DNA from 3 places in the Clostridium fungisolvens genome. Region 3 is predicted to be linked to each of the others. Evidence: predicted binding sites of a transcription regulator. Region 3 holds the regulator's gene; each other region holds the start of a gene.
The links. Region 3 encodes NrdR, which represses ribonucleotide reductase genes. Its sites were predicted from a motif close to CACNANATNTNGTG; they were not measured.
Positions count from the first base shown of each region.

Region 1: bsdtw1_RS20380 (anaerobic ribonucleoside triphosphate reductase) is a predicted target of NrdR. The motif match lies at 5,168-5,181, and genes of this name have one in related genera.
Region 2: nrdJ (ribonucleoside-triphosphate reductase, adenosylcobalamin-dependent) is a predicted target of NrdR. The motif match lies at 2,827-2,840, and genes of this name have one in related genera.

Region 1 is NZ_BLZR01000001.1:4,590,351-4,597,780, reverse strand. Features, by position in the region: gene thiT (energy-coupled thiamine transporter ThiT) at 1-232, opposite strand, end outside; TPP riboswitch at 308-409, opposite strand; gene bsdtw1_RS20405 (hypothetical protein) at 439-648, opposite strand; gene bsdtw1_RS20400 (PadR family transcriptional regulator) at 938-1,390, opposite strand; gene bsdtw1_RS20395 (DegV family protein) at 1,399-2,241, opposite strand; gene bsdtw1_RS20390 (sensor domain-containing diguanylate cyclase) at 2,500-3,612, shown strand; gene bsdtw1_RS20385 (DUF3048 domain-containing protein) at 3,862-4,890, opposite strand; gene bsdtw1_RS20380 (anaerobic ribonucleoside triphosphate reductase) at 5,199-7,319, shown strand.
Region 2 is NZ_BLZR01000001.1:2,951,254-2,958,683, reverse strand. Features, by position in the region: gene bsdtw1_RS12960 (hypothetical protein) at 1-297, opposite strand, end outside; gene nrdJ (ribonucleoside-triphosphate reductase, adenosylcobalamin-dependent) at 532-2,583, opposite strand; gene gdhA (NADP-specific glutamate dehydrogenase) at 3,551-4,882, opposite strand; gene bsdtw1_RS12945 (VWA domain-containing protein) at 5,290-7,430, shown strand, end outside.
Region 3 is NZ_BLZR01000001.1:1,619,067-1,626,496, reverse strand. Features, by position in the region: gene pnpS (two-component system histidine kinase PnpS) at 247-1,950, opposite strand; gene bsdtw1_RS06675 (winged helix-turn-helix domain-containing protein) at 1,954-2,652, opposite strand; gene pgeF (peptidoglycan editing factor PgeF) at 2,665-3,390, opposite strand; gene nrdR (transcriptional regulator NrdR) at 3,576-4,049, opposite strand; gene bsdtw1_RS06660 (YlmC/YmxH family sporulation protein) at 4,193-4,453, opposite strand; gene sigG (RNA polymerase sporulation sigma factor SigG) at 4,599-5,372, opposite strand; gene sigE (RNA polymerase sporulation sigma factor SigE) at 5,500-6,207, opposite strand; gene bsdtw1_RS06645 (sigma-E processing peptidase SpoIIGA) at 6,223-7,029, opposite strand.

The sequences.
Region 1 (7,430 bases), 3.0 Mb from region 3:
GCGCTTGTAGAATAGTAGCTAGAGCAAGTGCTAAGGCAATTCTTGCTATAAGCTTTGCATCAAATTTAATTTTCCTTGAGGCTGCAAAAACTCCTATTAGTACTGCACAACCTAATAATGCTATAACATTCATAGGGTTTGTAAAGATGTCTGCTAAATTTTTTGGTAAACTGCTAAATTTAGATAGTCCCTCAAAAAATTCTTTAACCATTTGACTAAAGTAATTAATCATAATAATCCCCCTTTTAGTGTTTAAGGAGTGAAAAGCGAGAGAAAAAAACCGTATTCCAGACGGAATACGGTTGATATACTATCAATAACGCTTTCCTACGCTGGTATTATCCAGATCAGGTATGAGGGTTAATGAACGAAGTCATCTCTCAGCCTTAAGGCACCCCTAGCACACTGTTTTAATTTAGCATTATTATACTCCAAATTTTAGAAAAAATCAATTTGTTTATTGCTGTTAGACTTATCATGTGAGAAGGAATTTGTATCAACAGAATTCCTCATAGTTATGGGTATATCAACTGTATCGCCAACTTTAACATTTTGAGAGAGCCTAGATACATCTAAATCTATAGTGCTTCCATCTTCTAAAGATATGAAAGCATCGGTTTTGTTCATGTCTAAAACTTTTCCTTTCAAAAAATCACCTCTTTGCTAAATTTATATACGTAAAAAAATCTTTTTTATAAACACTAGTCTTTACTTTTAATAAATATTTATACTGAAAAAATCATTTAATTGTAATTGCTCGCTCATATAGCATCTTCTGTATAACCAATTAATTTCAACAATATTCTTAAACATAGCCTTATCTAATTGAATTATAAATTTATAAAGAATAAAAAAAGTAAGACTTATAAAAGTCTTACTTCAATATTTTGACGAAAAATCAGTACATAAAGTTGAGAATCTGATTGTATAAATACTTCTAATATAAATCAGAATAAATTATTTTAAAAACATCTAATGCTTCTTCTATCTTAATTTTTAGGAGAGATTTTCTGTTGTTAAATTCTTTGAAACCTTTATCTGTAAGAGTGTAAACTTTCATGAATTTTTTCTTAGGATCATCCCATTCGCCGAGTATAAGATCTTCTTTTTCAAACTTCTTTAGTAAAGGATATATTCCGCCAGTGCTAGGAACCCATAAGCCATTAGTTCTTTCTCCTATTTTATGAGATATATCATTTCCGTTTGTAGGACCCAAACTTAATATATAAAGAACATAAATTGGAAGCAGACCTTTAGTAAGTACTTGTCCTACGGCCTCTTTTTCTTTTTGAACTTTTTTTAGCTCATTGAGTTTTTGCTTATATTCCTCATACAGGCGTTTTTCTTCAGCTTTTATATCTTCTATGTTACTAAATTTAAATTCGTCCACTATAACGACTATTCCCTTTGTATAGCAAGGCCTAAGAGTCCAGGTCCTGCGTGTACCCCTAATGCTGGCCCGATGGTTGATATACTTATATGAGTTATATTTGGTAAATCCTTTACAACTTCTAAGAAAGCTTTTGCTTCATCCAATGCATCACCCTGTAGTATCCAAACCTTACATTTAGAGATACTTAGATGCTCATCTAGTATTTCTCTTAACTTACCTATAGCTTGCTTTCTACCTCTTGCCTTAGAATGAGTGAAATAAATACCATCATCATTTATAGAGATTATTGGCTTTATATTTAGCATTTCTCCTATAGTTCCAGAAACCTTTCCGATTCTTCCACCTTTTTTTAAATAATCTAGAGTTTTAAGTGTAAAGTAACCATCAGTTTTTTCTCTAAGTTTTGGTAGAACTTCGATTATTTCTTCAAAAGTGCTACCTGATTCTATCATTTCAGCTGCTACTAAAGTTATAGCGCCTTGAGGCATACTTAAGGTTTTAGAATCAAAGATATATGTCTTTAGATTTGGATGATTCTCAGCTATTATTCTTAAACTATTTGCAGTGCCAGAAAGTCCGGACGATATACTTATAGATATAGCATGTGTATATCCTTGAGCTTCAATTTGGTTCAAGGTATTTTCTATAAATTGTCCATCAGGAAGTGATGTTTTTGGTATTTCTTTTTCAAGAGATAGGTATAACTCTTCTGGGCTTATCTCTAGCCTGTCTAAATAATCATTATCTTTATATATAATTCTTAAAGGTAAGAAAAACATATTATATTTATTTAAAATTTCAGTGTCTAAATCACAGCCACTATCAGTAATTAAAGCTATTTTTTGCAAGGTATATTCCTCCTCAGATCTATTATGATTAAATTATATCACAAGTGATAACTATATCAATACTGATATAGTTGAAGAAAAAAATTTGATCATTTGAATATTATACATATATTGCGTTGAATAAGTATTAAATTATTCAATCATATATTTAAAAAAATTAAAAAATTAATTATAATATAAGAGCAGGTTGTACGTAAAGGTAATTGTAATTTTAAGGTGTCAATATTAAGTTTATTTTTATTTTTTGGGGTGAAGATTTTGAAAAAAGATTTTCTGATATATATAGTATTGGCTTTTCAATTATTTTTTATAATATTTTTTATTATAAAAAATATTAAGTTGAAAAATAATATTATGCAGATAGAAATAATAAAGAAAGAAATATATAGTATGGGTAAAAAGATAAGCACTACTGATAGTCGAAGCTTAGTGTATGAAATTATGCTGGACTCAGCGATGTCTATAATTAGTAAAGCTAATAGAGGTAGTGTTCTAGTATTAGAAGAAGACGATTATTTTCACTATAGAGCAATCAAAGGATATCCCAAAGATCTATTAAACATGAAGATAAAAAGAGAAGATGTGTATCTTTATAAGTATAATAGACTAGCAGATATTTGTATTCTTAAGATGCCATTCAATGACAAAGAAGACATATTTAATGACAGTATTTCGAGTGAGATCCAGTTATTAGAGAAAGGAACTAATATCAAAAGTGTTTTATTTTCACCAATTTATATAGATAATGAAGTTGTAGCTATAGTAAATTTAGATAGTACTGTACCTGATGCATTATTTAATAAAGCTGATATAGACAAAATGAAGTATATAAATCATGAGCTTGAGCTTGCGCTTAAAAATTTCCTGTCTCAAGAGCAGCTCAGGTATATAGCAACACATGATGAACTTACCAATCTTTACAATAGGAGGAGTTTCAAAGACTATTTTAGTAGAGAAATTCTAGATATGCAAAGAAAAAAACATATATCACAGGTTGCTCTTATAGATTTAGATGATTTTAAATTTATAAATGATAATTATGGTCATAGTGAAGGGGACAAGGCGCTTATAATAATGTCAGATGCTTTGAGGATCAACTTGAATAACAATGACCTCTATGCTAGGATGTCAGGGGATGAATTTGTAATACTTTTTAGAAATAGCACTCAGAAACAGGCTGTTGAGAAAATTATGAGTATGAAAGATTATTTACTAAGAAATTGTACTGCGAAGAATCGCATAGATTTTAGTTATGGATTAGTTCAGATAGATGGAATAAATAATCTAAGTATAGATGCAATTCTTTCTATAGCAGATAAAAATATGTATAAAGACAAAAGAGAGAAGAAGTGTAAGAGTGAATGTACCTAAGCACTTTTATAAATTTCGAATCCAACTGGTATATCTATAGATAAACTACTTTATATTAGAATTTATCCAAATAAACATTCGTATAATCATCTTATTTGGAACTTATATATCTATATAATAAAAAAGTTGACGGAAATGTAATCCGTCAACTTTTTTAGTGTATAGTAAAGTACTAGATTTACTTAATGTATATTTGGAAATGCAGATGCATTAAAAAACTCACTGAAGAAGGTTGCTTCAGCGACTTCTTTAATTATAGGTTGGAGTGACTGAGTTATCGATTATATGCCATATTGTGTTACCTTTTGCTAGGTAAACTTTATTGCCATCTGCAGTGGTCAGTTCAGTTTGGGTATTAGAAGTAGTTCTGGACCATAGGATTTTTTCAACTTTACCATTAGAGAATAAGTACCCAGATCCCTTTCCAATCATAGCTATATCTAAATGTAAATTATCAGATTGAATCTTTATAGGGGTTTGTTGTACGACTATATTGGTAAAAGAAAGAGGTATATTATTGTTTTTATCGATAGATTTGACACCGTCCATATACTTCTCATATTTACCATTAACAAACTTATAATTAGTTGTGTAAAAATTATTCAGTTTTAAATTTACTACGGTTGCATTAGCTAAGTCTTCATTTTTCCAAAAGGAATTGTCAAAAGAAAGATTTGATGTTATATCTATTTTTATATTGTTGGAAGTTATATACTTACGTATCTTATCAGCAGAAGTATATAGATTATGAGGAGCTTTTCTAGAAGCATCTCTATAAAAATATGCCCCATTGGCTATCTCATTTATGCTTTTTATAGAAGAGTCTGCTTTTATGGTTGATAGGGCTTCAGCACTTCCCCCACAATGGGCAAACGGTAAGTTATATTCCTCAGCAATAGATAAGAAGTAAGGTCGAACACTTCTTATAGGGCCAATCTGTTTAGGTGTGTTCTTGTGAAACAATGCTATAAATCTTGGTATTCCACCTTCAGCCATAGTCTCAAATACAATATCTGCTTCACTTAAACCGCTCTGTGGTCTTGCATCTTTTGAATTCTCTATTATGGCCATAAAAGGAATATTAGATTTCTCTGTTTCAGTCAAATTTTCACCAGTATAGAAACAATCATTTGTAACAGTATCATTGCTTGAAATGTCAATCACAGGGGGAGATTCTCTTTTAAAAGGTTTAGTAGAGCTAGATTTAGTATCAGTGTAACTGCAACCAACTATTGAAATACATAATAACAAGGGGATAATAAAAGTGATTTTTTTCATGAATTCACCTCCTTAATTTAATGCGTTTAGCGTATAAGCTTGTACATTATATTTAAATATATATGCGACAACCTATTAATATTATTAAAATTTAGACGAAAATCAAAAATAGTAATATTAATTTGCCAGTATTTTCTTAAATATTCCTAATGTCAACATTAGAAATACTGTAAAAAAGTTTAAAAATAGGAGATATAATGACGTATACTTTGCTATTATTAAGATAAAGTTTAATTTAGAATTGCCTTTAAATTTCTAGTGAAGTATAATAAGTCAGTACAAGATATAGTGTAATGGGGGTCGTCGATGTGCTAGATGTTGTGAAGCGCGATGGAAGAAGGGTTAGCTTCAATGCTCAGAAGATAGGGAAAGCTATTAAGGGAGCAGCAGAAGAAATTGGTCAGAGTTTAAAAGAGAGTCAAGTAATTGATACTATACAAAAGGTAATCAATTATATCGAAATGTCTGGAAAATTAGATGTTACTGTAGAAGAAATTCAAAACTTAGTTGAAAAGGCTTTAAGTGATAATGGGTTTAAGAATATAGCACAAGCATATTCAACTTACAGAAACGAAAGAACTAAAGTTAGAGAAATAAAATCAGACTTAATGAGAGCAATAGGGAAAATTGGAATTGAAACTGATAGAGATAATGCGAATGTAGGAAACAATTTCTCATCAAAGCTACTTAGAATAGCTTCAGAATCTAATAAGTGGCATAATCTTGCCTCAATGCCTAAGCATTTGGCAAAAGCTCATGAAAATGGGGATGTTTATTATCATGATTTAGACAGCTATAATTTAACTACAAACTGCTTACATATACCAACTAAAGAAATATTAGAAAATGGTTTTAACACTGGATATGGAACAATTAATAATCCAAGAAGAATAGAGACAGCAGCAGAACTTTCTTGCATATTGCTTCAATCAACTCAAAATGATATGTTTGGAGGACAATCACATCCTGATTTTGATAATGACATGTCAATATTTGTTGAACCAACTAGGCAAGAGATAAAAGAAGAGCTTATGGAATATGGAATAGAGGGAGAGAAACTTGAAAAGCTTGTAGATTCTAAGCTTAGAGAAAGAGTTCATCAAGCAATGCAAGGTGTTGTATACAACTTAAACACAATGCATTCTCGTGCAGGTTCTCAAGTGCCGTTCTCATCTATAAATTTAGGAATTCCTTATAATCAAGATGCTGCGCTTGTATGTGAGATATTCTTACTTGAATATGAGAAAGGGCTAGGAAAAGGAGAGCAACCTATATTCCCTAACATAATTTTTAGAGTTAAAGAAGGGGTGAATAGGGAAAAAGAAGATCCTTATTTCTATCTTTTTGAATTAGCATGTAGAGTAGCTGCTAAAAGAATGAATCCTACATTTATGAATATAGATGCAGATTTTAATAAAGAGTATTACGATAAGGGATATATGCCTGCAACAATGGGATGTAGAACATATCTTATGAATAATATAAATGGTGATCATGGTTGTAAGGGAAGAGGTAATATTGCACCTACAACAATAAATCTACCAAGAATAGGACTACAAGCAAAAGGAAATGTTGATAAGTTCTTTGAAATACTTCAAAGTAGAATGGAACTTGCTAAGGAATCTCTAATGCATAGATACTCAGTTCTTAAGAACTTAAGAGTGAAAGATCTTCCATTTGTAGCAGGTCAAGGGCTTATGAAAGGATCAGAGGGCTTAAGCCCAGATGATAACATTGAACCTATTTTAAAACAAGGAACTTGGGTTTTAGGGTTCATAGGACTTGCTGAAACTTTAATTGCCTTAGTTGGAAAGCATCATGGCGAAGATGAAGCTACAAAAGAACTAGGTATTAAGATAGTATCATATATCAGAGAATATACTGATAGACTTAAAGAAGAGACTCATCTTAATTGGAGCTGCTACGCTACTCCAGCAGAAGGATTAAGCGGAAAGTTCATAAAGCAAGATCAAAAGATATTTGGAATAGTTAAAGGTGTTACTGATAAGGAGTATTACACTAACAGTTATCATGTGCCAGTAGGATATCCAATATCTATAATAGACAAGATAAAGATAGAAGCACCTTACCATAAGATTTGTAATGGTGGACATATATCATATCTTGAAGTAGATGGAACTCCAGATGGAGAAGCTATAATGAATATACTTAACTATGCATATAAGAATACCAATATTAGTTACTTAGGTATAAACTTCCACATAAGATATTGTAAGAACTGTGGAACTTATCTAAATAATGGTGAATCAAAGTGCACATGTTGTGGAAGTCATGATATACAAGGTGTTTCAAGGGTTACAGGATACTTAAGTCTTGATGAACGATTTGGTCCAGGGAAGTATGAAGAAAGAGAAGACAGGGTGACTCACACTGAAAATCATAAGCATAATTACTTCATAGAAAAATAGTAGTTTGGCTATAAAAAACAGATATTTATAGGTGTTAATTAATACAAGATCCAGGCATATACTTAGTGTATGCTTGGATTTTATTTTGCTGAAGAACCTATATTTAGTTGG
Region 2 (7,430 bases), 1.3 Mb from region 3:
GACCAACGACACTAAAGTGCCTAAAATATGCACATGGCGAAATACTACAAATATGATGGAGGCTACTGGTAGTACAATCTCAATGTTTGGAACTTCATAATCAAAGATTTTTAGACCTTTAATTAGCTTACCTAGAATGTACAATTGAGCTATAGGAATCCATGCCACCCAAGGATTTTCCAGTCCTTGACGAACTGCCATTTTGTATAAAGCATAAGCCATAAAAATATATAGAACTAAAGATATTATGGAGAAGAAAAATAAGAAAAATCCTAATAGAGCAAAAAATTGAAACATTAAATCACCTATCCTTTATTATTTAATAATTTATATTAGCTATTGAGATTAAATATTACAGTGGACAAATATAATATTAAAAGACTTTTTAAAAAGTATCTGGGAGGTTAACTATCTTGGGGATATTTAACAATTATAAGTTAACCTATGTAAGTTCTTCCTATTATAAAAAGGTCGCTGAAGAAGGTTTCTGCAGCGACTTTTCTACTATATAGTTATTATTAATATGTTTGATTACTTTATAGGACACACACCTGCTGCACATTCACTATCATCTAGATCATGTTCATCGCCATGCTCATATTTCATTAATAGTTTAGCATCGAAAGGTTTCATGTTTGATAATCTATTTTCGTATTCCTCTTTTGTAATGGCTTCATAAGGTAAAAGAGGGTAGTAGCTATCATCTAAGGATAAGAAGGATATACCAACTATTGAATTCCAGTTTTCATAAACCCAGTCTTCAACTAAATCCCACTCATTTTCTCTTACACTTACAGTAATACTTGCATTGTGGTCTACGTAATTGTCCATAAACATTTTATATATTTCAAGCTGCTCAATTGCTGAAACATCATATTTTGTTTTGCCCTTAGGTGCCTCAACAGGGAACTCAATAACTAAGGTTCTGGCATTTTCCATTGTAGAACCATTTTCAGGGTGTACAGGATAGCCTAATTCTTGACATACTTTAACTAATGCATCTTCAGCATTTATCCTTATTCTTCTCACATAGTATGGAGAGTGAGAAAAATGAAGCCCACTAGAAACCGTAGGAAGCAGTGACAAAGTACCTTCAGGTTTTAAAGTTGTAACAAGCAGTGATCTATTTAAGCCTAAAGAATCTGCTAATTCATCGGCAGCTTTTCTAGCAGTAAATCTTAGTTTCTTTAGTAAATCAACTTGATCAGCTATATTCATGCCTACTGCATTAATAGCATCTTGATACCCAGTGATACTTACCCCTAGAAGTCTATCTCTCTTTAATTTATAATCCCATTCTGGAAGCTCTAATTCTACAAGTGTTAATCTGTAGGAAGCTCTAGTTAATAATGAATGAGTTTTTAATAGTGCATCTATATCAAGCTTTCCATCTTTTACATGAGCCAAAATATTTGTAGTAACTAAATTACAAGTTTGACGGTCGTCTAGTAGCACCTCTCCACAGGGATTAGTTCCTTTAAAATTAGGATTACGTCTTAAAGCCTCTGCTCCATTATAGCTTGCTGGTTCGCCACTAAACCTCATTTGCTGAAACTGCCATTTCCAAAAATCTTTAGAAGGTTTTTCAAAGTGGATTATGGTATTATTGGATAATGCTCTGTGTATAATATCTTCATTTACAACCCAATTACCATCTGAATCTTGAGTGTATAAGCCATTCTTTGCTTGAATTGTTTCAGAATCATTGGCATCTATTAAGCCGATTTCAGCAGATCTTCTAACTCCGCCCACAACTACATTTTCAGCAATTATATTTGCAAAATCTAGCATATCAATAGCGTGTATCTTACCTTCAACAGCATTATTTCCAATCCTATTGTTAACTACCTTGTGGAACTTAATAAACATATTTTTTAAGCTATCGTGTCCAGAGGCAGTTCCTCCGAAACGTATCAATCTTTCTCCTCTAGGTCTTACGCTATCATAATCTATCTCAATTGTTGAGATATGCTTATATTCTTTTCTAGTAACTATGTCAAAATACATTCTTAAAGCCTGAGCCCATCCTTCTTTAGAGTCGCCTACATGTATAGTTGCTTTAGTATTTTCATTAGAAAAATCTAGAGCTGTAGATTCTAGTCTGCTATTTTTACTTTTAGGTTCATACTCCTTATTTATAACTTCAACAAGTCTTATTTTAGGAAGATATTTAACATCCTCTTCAAGAACTCTAAATCCTACGCCTGTTCCAACCATTAATGCATAAAATAGTTCGCCAAGTTTATCAAAACCATCCAATATGATAAGGCTGCAATTAAAATTTGCAAGAGCATGATCATTTACAGCTGAAGTTCCACCTATCCAAAAGGTACGTCCGCTAAGAAATCCTTTTAGGTTAAATACTAAATCGAATAATTCTTCAGCTTCTTCCTTAGAAGTATCAGGAGCTAAACTGCAGTTATATTCAACAGCTCTTTTAACAGTTTCAAGCCATGATTCGCGTCTGCCTTCCTTTGGCAACCATCTTGAATAAGTTCTATAGTAAACAAAACTTCCTAATGGAGCTAATGGATTAATCTCCGCATATTGATTTAAAAATTCTTCAGTTAATAATTTCTTCATTAAAAAATCCTCCTTGAAAAGCATATCTTCCTTCTTAAAGATGTACCACTTCGTAATAAAATTTATATTTTCAAATTCTCCTCATAGAAGCAGAGGAATATTAAAAATAGATTTTAGATCGAACTAGTACATCTAAAGATGAGCCACTTCATAATTAAACTTATATTTTCAAGTTATCCTCTCAGAACCCAGAGGAGTTTTGAAAATAGATTTCGGATTGAAGTAGTTCAACTTAAAAAACAACACTATATATAGTGGAATGTTTTTCTAAATAATACTACATATAGTGCGAAAGTGTCAAATGTTTTAATTCGATAATTAAGCGTTAACAGTGGAATAAATTGAAAAAAATGAGTGGCTGTTAGTCTAACTAATGCTTATATATTAAGGAGTGTGAAGTGTTTAATTATTAATAAAATCTATATTAAAAAATTTTACGAGAATAATTTTTCTTTATTTAAAATCATGAACTTAAAAATTATTATTGAGAATTTGAATCATTTATAGTTTCAAATATGAAGTAGTTTAGGAATATATAAACTACTTCATATTTGAAACTTATCAAAATAAAGATTCGTAGAACCATCGAAATCTTTATTTTGAGCCTAAGGATTGAAGCAGTTTATCCGTTTAGAGGAATAGATATCCCAGTTCCATGAATTTGAAATATATTAGAAGTCATTTTAACTACTAATGGTGATTTAATTATTAATTTAGATTTTATTTGGAATTAGTCTATCTATATATAAAAATGTGTTTAGTTTTATATTTTCGGATATTAAAAATTGAGATTAGACTATAGCATTAACCCAGGACTATAATTATAAATATTATTGTCCTGGGTTAATTTATTGTTATGTTGTTTTAACTCTATATTCGCGTATAAATAATGCTTTAGCCTCTATGACTTAAGCTTCATAAAGGAGCCTGTTAAGGCAAGGGAATGTTAGGCTAAAGTCCCTAAAAACTAAATCCCTTGTGCATACATAGCTTCAGCAACTTTAATAAATCCAGCAATATTAGCTCCTATAACTAAATTATCTTCAAAACCATATTCACTTGCAGTGCTGCTGCATTTTTCATAGATGCCCTTCATTATTTCCTGAAGCTTAGAGTCTACTTCTTCAAAAGTCCAAGAATATCTCATACTGTTTTGGGCCATTTCTAGGGCTGAAGTAGCTACACCACCGGCATTAGCAGCTTTTGCAGGCCCAAAGATTATTTTGTTATTGATAAATAGATTAACTGCCTCCATTGTTGAAGGCATATTTGCACCTTCTCCAACAGCATAACATCCATTAGCAATTAAAGTCTTAGCAGAATTTTCGTCAATTTCATTTTGAGTTGCGCATGGAAGTGCTACATCGCATTTCACATTCCATATTCCTCTAAAGCCTTCGGTATAGGTTGCATTAGGGTGATATTTTACATATTCACTTATTCTCTTTCTTTCCACTTCTTTTATTTTTTGAATGGTAGATAGATTTATTCCATTAGCATCATAGATATATCCGTTTGAATCACTCATAGCTACAACTTTAGCGCCGAGCTCTGTTGCCTTTTGATTAGCATAAATAGCAACATTACCAGAACCTGAAATAACTACGGTTGCATCCTTAAAGGATTTTCCTTTTGCTTTTAAAGCTTCATTCATGAAGTAGCATAGACCGTAACCAGTTGCTTCTTTTCTAGCAAGGCTTCCGCCCCAGCCCAGGCCTTTTCCTGTTAATACCCCAGTGAACTCGTTGTTTATCTTCTTATACATACCATATAAATATCCGATTTCACGACCGCCAACTCCAATATCACCAGCAGGCACGTCTGTATTTTCACCAATATGTCTATTAAGTTCTAGCATAAAGCTTTGGCAAAATCTCTTTATTTCTCCATCCGATTTACCTTTAGGATCAAAGTCACTACCGCCTTTACCGCCACCTATTGGAAGACCAGTTAGTGAGTTTTTGAAGATTTGTTCAAAACCTAAGAATTTTATTATTCCGACATTAACTGATGGATGGAAACGAAGTCCACCTTTATAAGGTCCAATGGCACTATTAAACTGAACTCTAAATCCTCTATTTATATGTTCCTCACCATTATCATCTACCCATGGTACTCTAAAGATAATCTGCCTTTCAGGTTCTACTATCTTATCGAAGATTTTATCCTTTACCCATTCAGGATGTTTTTCAGCTACTGGTTCAAGTGACAAAAGCACTTCCTCCACTGCTTGGTGAAACTCAGGTTCATTTGGATTTCTTTTTATAATATCATCCATTACATGTCTTAAAATTTGCATTAAAATTGCCTCCTATTTAATTAGGTTATATTGATTATTATTGACATAATTAGTAGAAAGAAGAGATTTATATTATTAATTATAAAACTTATAAGCAATAGCTAAAGGGTTTCACTACGGAAACTTGAGTTAGGAATCCTGTATTAGGAGTAAAAATATCAATAATTTTCTTTTGAAGTTAGAAGATATAGAACGGTATAAAGCATTCACTTTAATTTATGCTAGTTTATAAGATATATTCTTTGAAATAGCATTAATCTAGCCTTTGATGCTTCAGATAGTTACTTATTTCTAAAGGCTTTAAGAGGTCTTAAGAAAAGTTTAAGAATTTGAGTTATCCTAGTTAGTTCTAATATAAATTAACTTTAAATAGTATATTAAAGTAAATTTATTTGGGAGGGAGAAGCGTGAGAAGAAAATCGGATAGAAAAACAAAACTGCATATTATTGCAATAGTAGTAGCTTTTATATTAAGTTTTTTTAATTTTGGTGCAGCAGGCGCAGTAAAAAAAGTTAACGCTGCGGAGCAAAATCAAGAAAAAAATCTAATTATTTTAATAGATAAATCATTAAGCATGAAAAAAACTGATCCTTTTGGATTGTCCTTAGTGGCTGGTGTTATGCTTATGGATACCTTAAGTGATAAGGTAAATGTGAATGTTTTGGGTTTTGGAGAAACGGTGACTTATGATAAAAAGCTTAGTGAAAAGCCTTCACGAGAAAGTTTAAAGACTTTTTTTCAGTCTATAAAGTTTGAAGATAAAGGTACTGACCTTAAGGAAGGTTTGAAGGAAGCTATTTCTCAGCTAGATGGAGTAACTGGGGATAAAGCAATTATTGTTTTGTCTGATGGCAAGGAAGACCCTGTTAATGGGATCACAGCAAGTCATGAAAGTGAGCTTAATTCCTTAGTTAAAAAAGCCTATTCCTCAAAGATAAAGATTAACACCATAGGACTTTCAAAGGATGTGGATCAAAATAGATTAAATTCCATTGCCTTTAATACAGATGGAGATTTTCTATATTGCGAAAACTCCGCAGAGCTTTTTAATGCATTTAGTAAGATGCTTGGCGATATGGAAGGCTTCTATACCATAGCTAATTATAATACTCAAAGTCAAAAAAGCCAGGAAATTAAGTTAAGTTCAATGATTGATGAGGTTATTATAAAGGTTGCTTCCTGTGAAAATAAATCCCCTTTAATTAGTGTTACTTCAAATGGTGAGGAGGTCCCAGCAGATAAAACTGGGGATACTTATAAGATTTATAGATTAAAAAATGACAGCGATAAAACCTTAAAGATAGATAGCAAAGACAATTCTAAGAATTCTGTTATTGTTCAGATAAAAAGTAAAGCAAGTATAAATATAAATGCAACGCAGACAACTCTAAGCATACCAAAAGGAATCCCATTAAAGTTTGATATAACAGTGGATAGTGATAAGAAGCTCGATGGAGTTTATCTTCAAAAGAAGGAGCAAGATAAGATTGAAAACCTTAATAATAAGGTAGGCGATGTTTTTAAGTATGAATTTAATAAGGACAAGCCTGGTCAATACCCAATTACCTTAATAGCTCAAGATGGAAACGGCGGTATCATTGGGGTAAAAGAAGTCGTTATACATGTTAATGATTATCCACCTTTTTATTATGAGTCCGAGCTACCTGAGAATATAAAACTGGGAGATAAAATGAAGCTAAAACTTGTACCTAGGGATGGTACAAAGGTTACCAGTTTAGGTGGAACTGTAGTAATAGATGATGGTACAGGAAAAAAAGAATATCCATTAAAAGTTGAAAATGGAGCTCTTTTAAGTGAGGTTCAGTTTGATAAAAAAGGAATGGTGAAGATCTCTACCAGCATAAATGGAGTAGTGAATAATGAAAGCTTTAGCTACTATCTGCCTTATGAAAGTCTTAATGTAATAGACAAGCCGTCCGTTGATATTGAAGACGTTACATCTTCTAAGAAAAATTATAAGCTTGGGGAAACTGTAAATTTAAATATAAAGCTAGGCAATGTCATATTATATGACAAAGAAAAAGTAGAGATTTTAGATGAAGATAAAAACAAAGTAGGAGAATTTGAAGTAGATCCAAAAGGACAAAAGGAAATATCAGTTTCAATAAAACCTATTAAAAATTCTAGAAACCTGAAGCTTTCCTTTAAGACTGCGGATGATGTAAAAGTAACTGAAAGTATAAGTACAAAATTAGTAATACTATCAGGTGCACTATTCTATCTAAACTTATTCAAGATTCCATTAATAATTGTAGTTACCTTGGCCTTAATAGCTTTATTTTTATACCTATTAGGGACGAGCTATTTTAAGAAAAACATTGAGAGCTATAGTGTGGCAAAAGAACTAGATTGCACTGTTGGTTCAAGAACTAGTTCAATAAATCTTTCAATGAATTTGCAGCAAAATACTATGTATCTAAACTTTAATAATAGACTTAAAGCTTTAGGCATAGATGATATAGATGACAATTCCATAGGATATTTTACTCTTAAAATAGAGGACAAACCTCAATTCCTACTTGGGTT
Region 3 (7,430 bases):
TATATTTTACATAAAAATTATTAAGCGAAGATTAACCAATATTAAGCCTAGGTGAACCTCTGTTAACTATAGGTAAATTTGGCAGGCTAATAAGTTTTATTTTTTACTGTGTAGCCATAAAGAGCTTCTAAAAGCATTGAAATATCTAGGTTTATCTAACTTGAAAATTTTATAATTTCCTATACAGTAAAAAAAGACCAAAGAATTATGATTATCTCATAATCCTTTAGTCTCTATGATTTTTCTTTATTCTTTTACACCCTTGATCTTTATGATGAATTTAGTCCCTACTCCAAGTTGACTCTGAACATCAATATTTCCATTAAAGGTTTTAACTATATGTTTAACTATCGCAAGTCCTAAGCCAGTTCCACCTTTAGCTCTTGACCTTGCTTTATCAACTCTATAGAATCTTTCAAATACTCTTGCCACGTCCTTCTTAGGTATACCAATTCCTGTGTCTTCTACAGTATAAGTTATAATACCATTTTTATTATTTGAAGTTATTAAAACCGAGTCACCTTCTTCAGAATACTTCACAGCATTATCAATAAGGTTTATCATCATCTGTTTAAACTTATCTGGGTCCCCCACTAATGAAAGTGTATTATTCAAATCCGCAGACAGTTTTATCTTCTTCTTTTCAGCTTCAATTTTCATTAAGGTATAAACATCTTCTATTATTCTATCTCCACTAAAGTTCATTCTTGTACATTCTATATTTTGTTCTATATTGGATAAGGATAATATGTCATTTATAAGCCTTGTTAATCTCTCTGCTTCTTCATTTATTATATTTAAAAACTTTTGTCTATTTTCTTCATCATCTACATATTTTAAAGTTTCAGCGAATCCTTTTATAGATGTAAGTGGAGTTTTAAGTTCATGAGACACATTAGCAACAAATTGCGATCTCATATTTTCAAGCTTCTTTATATCAGTTATATCCTGAACAACTGCAACAGTACCAATGTGCTCTCTACCATTGATAATTTCTGCAGTTCTTATCCTTAATTCTCTTTCTTCTGGCCAGATTATTTTTATCTCTTTATATGCATCAGAAGTCTCAAAAACATTATCCAATTCAAAATCCCTTATATGATCCATAAGAGTTTCTCCGATTATATCTTTGTCTATGCCGAATATCTTTTCAGCATAAGGATTTATCATTATTACCTTATGACTTCTATCAACTGCAATAACTCCACTATCCATACTTTTTAAAATCGCTTCTAGTCTATTTTGTTTGTCAATTAATTCATCCATAGTTACTTCAAGCTTATCTGCCATTTCATTAAAGGTCATTCCTAGACTTCCAAGTTCATCAACAGAACTAACTCTAACTCTACCATCTAATTCTCCTCTTGCTATTCTTGCTGTAATAATCTCCAATTCTTTCACGGGATCAACTATAAATCTAGTTAGCTTTAGAGAAAGAACTACAGATAAAACTAATACGAATACCAAAGTTATCAAATAGTATTTAATGTTAGTGTCTTGAAATATTTTTACATTATCTAAGGGTATTGAAGTTCTCACAATGCTGCCATCTTGTAGTTTAGTTGCATAATATACTAAATTTTTATTTAAGCTTTTGCTATATCGTACACTTGATCCTTCACCACTTTTTATAGCTTGAGCTATCTCAACCCTTGTAAGATGGTTATCAAGATCCTCCAGACGCTTATCTGTATCAAATTCTACAACTCCTGTTTTGCTTATATACGTAAATCTTATCTCCCTGTCAAGAGCTTTTACTTGATTTAATTTAGCTATCTTGTCAGGCTCATTTGCAAGTATTAAAGTTGCAAGTAAATCATTATAATGCTTCAAGTTTGCTTTAGAGTTCTCTAGATACTGATAATTAGATATTGCAATAAAAGAAGACGTTACTACAACTAATGAAAATATTATTGTAATAATTACCGAAAACATTATTTTTTTCTTCATAAATTATTCTCCGCTTGAAAATCTATATCCAATTCCTCTTATTGTTTCTATGAATCTAGGATTTTTATCATCATCCTCAATTTTTTTCCTTAGATGTCTTATATGAACATCTACAGTTCTTGTTTCTCCAATATACTCGTATCCCCAAATCTTGTCTAAAAGCATATCTCTAGTAAGAACCTTTCCTCTATTTTGAACCAAGGTCTCTAAAAGTTCAAATTCTTTTAATGTTAACTCTACTTTTTCACCATTCCTAAGCACATCATGCTTTAAGAAATCAATTGTAAGATTTCCAATATTCAAGGACTTTTCAAAGGATGGAGTACTTACAGTTCTTCTAAGTACAGCCTTTACTCTTGCCACAAGTTCTCTTATGGAGAAAGGCTTTGTAATATAATCATCTGCTCCTAACTCAAGTCCCAAAATCTTATCAAGCTCTTCACCTTTTGCAGTAGTCATGATGATTGGAATATTAGCAGTCAAGGAATCCTTTCTTATTTCTTTGCAAACATCAAATCCATCTAGCCCTGGTAACATAAGATCTAACAATACTAAACGAGGATGCTCTGATTTAGCAAGCTTTATAGCATCAATTCCATTGTACGCTGTTATTATTTTGAATCCTGCATTTTCTAAATTAAATTTCATAAGTTCAACGATATGTTCTTCATCGTCTACTATAAGAATTTTTTCATCAGCCATAATGTTCCTCCATTATTTAAAATAGATGTAAGTAAACATTCTTCCTGAATGCTCCCCATCTTTTCTGTAAGAATGTAGCTTTATATTTTTTTCACATAAAGTACAAGAACCACTCTTAATTATATTATCTTCATTTATACCTAAATACTTTAGTTGCACCTCAATACATTTTTCAAGATTTAAAAACCTTCCATTATTGATATCTTCTTCTTTATACAGGTTGTTTTTCTTAAACTTATCTATAAGCTCTTCACTTACTTCATAACAGCACTGCCTTATATGTGGTCCTATAAAAACTTTAATAGAACTGCTTTCACAATTAAAATCTTTAATCATAACTTCTATTGTCTTTTTTACAATACTGTCAAAAGTACCCTTCCACCCACTATGTACTGCTGCAATCACCTTTTTATTGCTGTCCCATATTAAAACAGGAACACAATCCGCTGTAAATACACCAATAATAGTGTCTACACTAGAAGTAATAAGTGAATCCCCTTCAACTTGACCATCTAACACAACATCATCATTCGCTATGATGATCTTATCACTGTGGATTTGCTTTAAATAACAAATTTTCTTAACTTGCAAATCATCTTTAAGTTTTATTAAATTATTCTTTCCTTCTTCAGTATCAAACTTAAAATTTGCATCATTTAAAGCCGTTGTGACCCCTAATTCAACTAGTGGATCTTCATAGGTTAAAATCTGAAAATCATTTAACATTTTTTCTTTCATAAATTAACTTCCTTTACATTTTAGGTAAATTAATAAATTTTCTCACTCTTTTCACTTATAATTTTAACATTATCATTACATAAAGCAAATAAAAGCAAATTTATTTTAACTATCTTTAACTAAGATTTAACAACTAATCTTATTTCCTAGGTAATGTTATACTCTCCTAAACAGAAATAAAAGAACTACTTTTTATGTAGTTCTTCTGATAATCCCATCAAATTTTTAATTTCTTCCATAAAAGTATTTATGTCTTTAAATTGTCTATACACTGATGCAAACCTTACGTAAGATACTTCATCAATATTCTTTAATCTATCCATTACCATTTCACCTATGTAATCAGTGCTAACTTCTGTAAGCATCTTATTACTTATAGTCTTTTCAATATCATCAGCAATATCCTCTATTTGTCTTCTAGAAACTGGTCTTTTTTGACATGCTTTTATTAACCCATTGATTAATTTCTCTTTATTAAAATTCTCTCTAGTAGAATCTTTCTTTATAACCAAAGTTGGTATGTCTTCAACCTTCTCATAAGTAGTGTATCTCTTACCACATTTTAAGCACTCTCTTCTTCGTCTTATGGCTGTATAATCCTCAGTCGACCTGGAATCAACAACCTTACTTTCTTCGTATGAGCAGTATGGACATCTCAAGCTATTCACGCCCTTTCATTAATGCAACTTCCTTAACTTAATTTTATTGAATAAGCTAACCTAAAGCTAACTCCAAAATCCTTCATTAGCATATAAGTGATTATCTATAATATATTTATTATACACACTTATTACTATTTTTGCTACATATCTGATACAGTTTTTTCCTTACTATTAACCAATATAACATCTACACCAATTTTTACTACATCTTCCCAAGGTATTTCAAGCATGTCCATTTTTCCGAACCAGTTACTTTTCTGGACAGGTATCAATATCGATACTATTTTACTTTCATCACAATCAATCTTTAAATCTCTAATATAGCCAAGTTTTGCACCTAGGTTTATATCGACTACCTCCATGACTCTTAGATTATTTAATGAATGCATACTCAATTCCATCTAACATCCCTCCATATAAAAATATATGATAGAAAATGGTATAAAATGATATCCTTTTTCTTCTAAAAATAATTAAATATCAAAGTCACACTATTTTAAAATTTCGTGCTTTCATTTACAGTAAAAAATAGAGCTCAAATGAGCTCTAAACATACTTTCTCATATGCTTTAATGCAGTCTTCTCCAGCCTTGATACCTGAGCTTGTGATATACCAATTTCGTCAGCTACCTCCATCTGTGTTCTACCATTAAAGAATCTAAGAGTAAGTATAAGTTTTTCTCTATCATTTAATTTTTTCATAGCTTCTTTTATAGAAATATTTTCAAGCCAATTATCATCTTGATTCTTACTATCCGATATTTGATCCATCACGTAGATTGCATCTCCTCCATCATGGTAGATTGGTTCAAATAACGATACTGGGTCTTGTATTGCATCTAACGCAAAGACAACTTCTTCCCTTGGTATTTTTAATTCTTTAGCTATCTGTGAAATAGTAGGTTCTTTATTATTATCATTTACTAATTTATCTCTAACAAGTAAAGCTCTATATGCAATATCTCTTAATGACCTGCTTACCCTTATGGCATTGTTATCTCTTAGATAACGTCTTATTTCTCCTATTATCATTGGAACTGCATAAGTAGAGAATTTAACATTCTGAGATAAATCAAAGTTATCTATAGCCTTCATTAAACCAATACAACCTACTTGAAATAGATCATCTACATTTTCGCCTCTATTATTAAATCTTTGAATAACGCTTAACACCAATCTTAAATTACCATTAATAAATATTTCTCTAGCTCCCTGCTTTCCATCCTTCATTTGAAGAAGTAATGCTTTCATTTCTTTTTCCCTCAAAACAGGAAGTTTAGAGGTATTGACTCCGCATATTTCTACTTTATTGATTATCATGTGTAATCAACCCCTTATAAGTAATAGATACTACTGCATTAAAAATTATTTCCTATGGGAGCCATTTTTATACGATTTTAAAAATTTATAATTATTTATAAAGTACTTGACAATTTCATTTTTCTACTTAAACCATTCTATTAATTTCTTTTTTCAATCTTTTAATTATTTTCTTTTCTAATCTTGAAATATAAGACTGCGATATTCCAAGCATATCAGCTACCTCTTTTTGAGTTTTTTCTCTTGCACCATATAAACCAAATCTTAATTTTACTATTTCCTTCTCTCTCTCACTCAAATTCTTCATTGCCATGAACAGCAATTGCTTATCTACTTCATCTTCAATCAAATTATAAACTATGTCGTTATCAGTTCCTAAAATATCTGACAGCAGAAGTTCATTTCCGTCCCAATCAATATTTAATGGTTCATAGAAGGATATTTCTGCTTTCACTTTACTGTTTCGTCTCAAATACATAAGTATTTCATTTTCAATGCATCTAGATGCATATGTAGCTAGCTTTATCTTTTTTTCTGGATTAAAGGTATTAACAGCTTTAATTAAACCTATTGTCCCCACAGAAATTAAGTCTTCTACACCTACTCCAGTATTCTCAAACTTCCTTGCAATATATACTACCAATCTAAGATTTCTCTCAATGAGTATACTCCTTATTGTATCATCACCACCTATAAGCTTAAGAACTAGGTTCTCTTCTTCTTCTTTTGTTAAAGGTGGCGGAAGTGCGTCATTACCTCCAACGTAATATATATTTTTTGCAAACAACTTCATTTTTGTTAATATTCTGTTGATTAAAACGCTAATACTTATCATGTAAATAACACCCCTCTATAATACTCCTCTAGATAATAGTGCACCATAATCATCATATGGGCTGAACTGGTCCTTGCATAAACATATGACTGCATCTTTAGTGGATATCAATTTATCATCTTTATATAATTTTATTTGATTCATTCTAAACCCTTCCAAACTACCTTTTCCACCATTTATTACTTTGTATGGTACAATTAAAGCTCCCTTACCTTCTCTACTAAATCCTTCCAAATAATTTTTATTTATTAATATCACTGGCAAGGTTGTAGCTGGTTCAGTTAACTCATTTCCCGAATCTAAAAATGCTTTAACTCTGAAGTTCTTAGAATTATCTGAGAATTCAATTTCATAAAAGAAATCTGTTAAAGATTTTCTATCTCTTATAAAAATTATGGTTCTATAAGCAAAAACATAAATAATCATTAATGCTAGTAGCATATACTTTAAATAGATATTTTTAAGAGTAAATGCCGAAAACAAATCATATGGATTATTCATCAATGAAAATGCAAAAATAAAACCACAAAGCAGGATGGACCATAACAAAAAGATTCCTGTGCTTTTAATTAAAACTAAAAAATTAACCTTTCCTAAAGTTATATAAATCATAATCATAGGAATAATTAACTTAACTGGAAGAGAGACCATCACACTTAGACTTGGAAAAAAATATAACAGTGTGTAGAAGGCGCCTAAGATACTTCCCAAGGAAGCTCTGACAAATGAAAACTTTATTCGTACTGTTTGTAATGTTATCGTTATTAGAAAGAGATTAATTATAAAATTTTCAAAAAGAATTACATCTACATATACCTTCATAAACTCACTCCTCAAAAACATTATAAAACTAAGTAGTCTAAAATTTTGTCATAATGTAATAACTATGAAATTTTTTTATATGGTCATATTTTACAATTATTTCCACAATTCTTTCAAGTTCTACTATTTGTCATATATTCTTCTAAATATTGATATGCTTCTAGATAGAATTTTAGAATGAAGATGAAACACTTAGAACCGAAACCTATTTTTAAAACTCTCACGGGTTCTGGTGAGAGAATTTAAAAATAATAAGTTTTATTACAAAGTGGTACATCTATATATAAACCCGTTGCAAGTAAAACATATAGTCAATAATTGGTTTATTATCAGTAATCAGCAAAATTGTCTATCGGTTTTATTAAATAGAATTGGGGATCTATACCTTAGTAAAGCAAAAA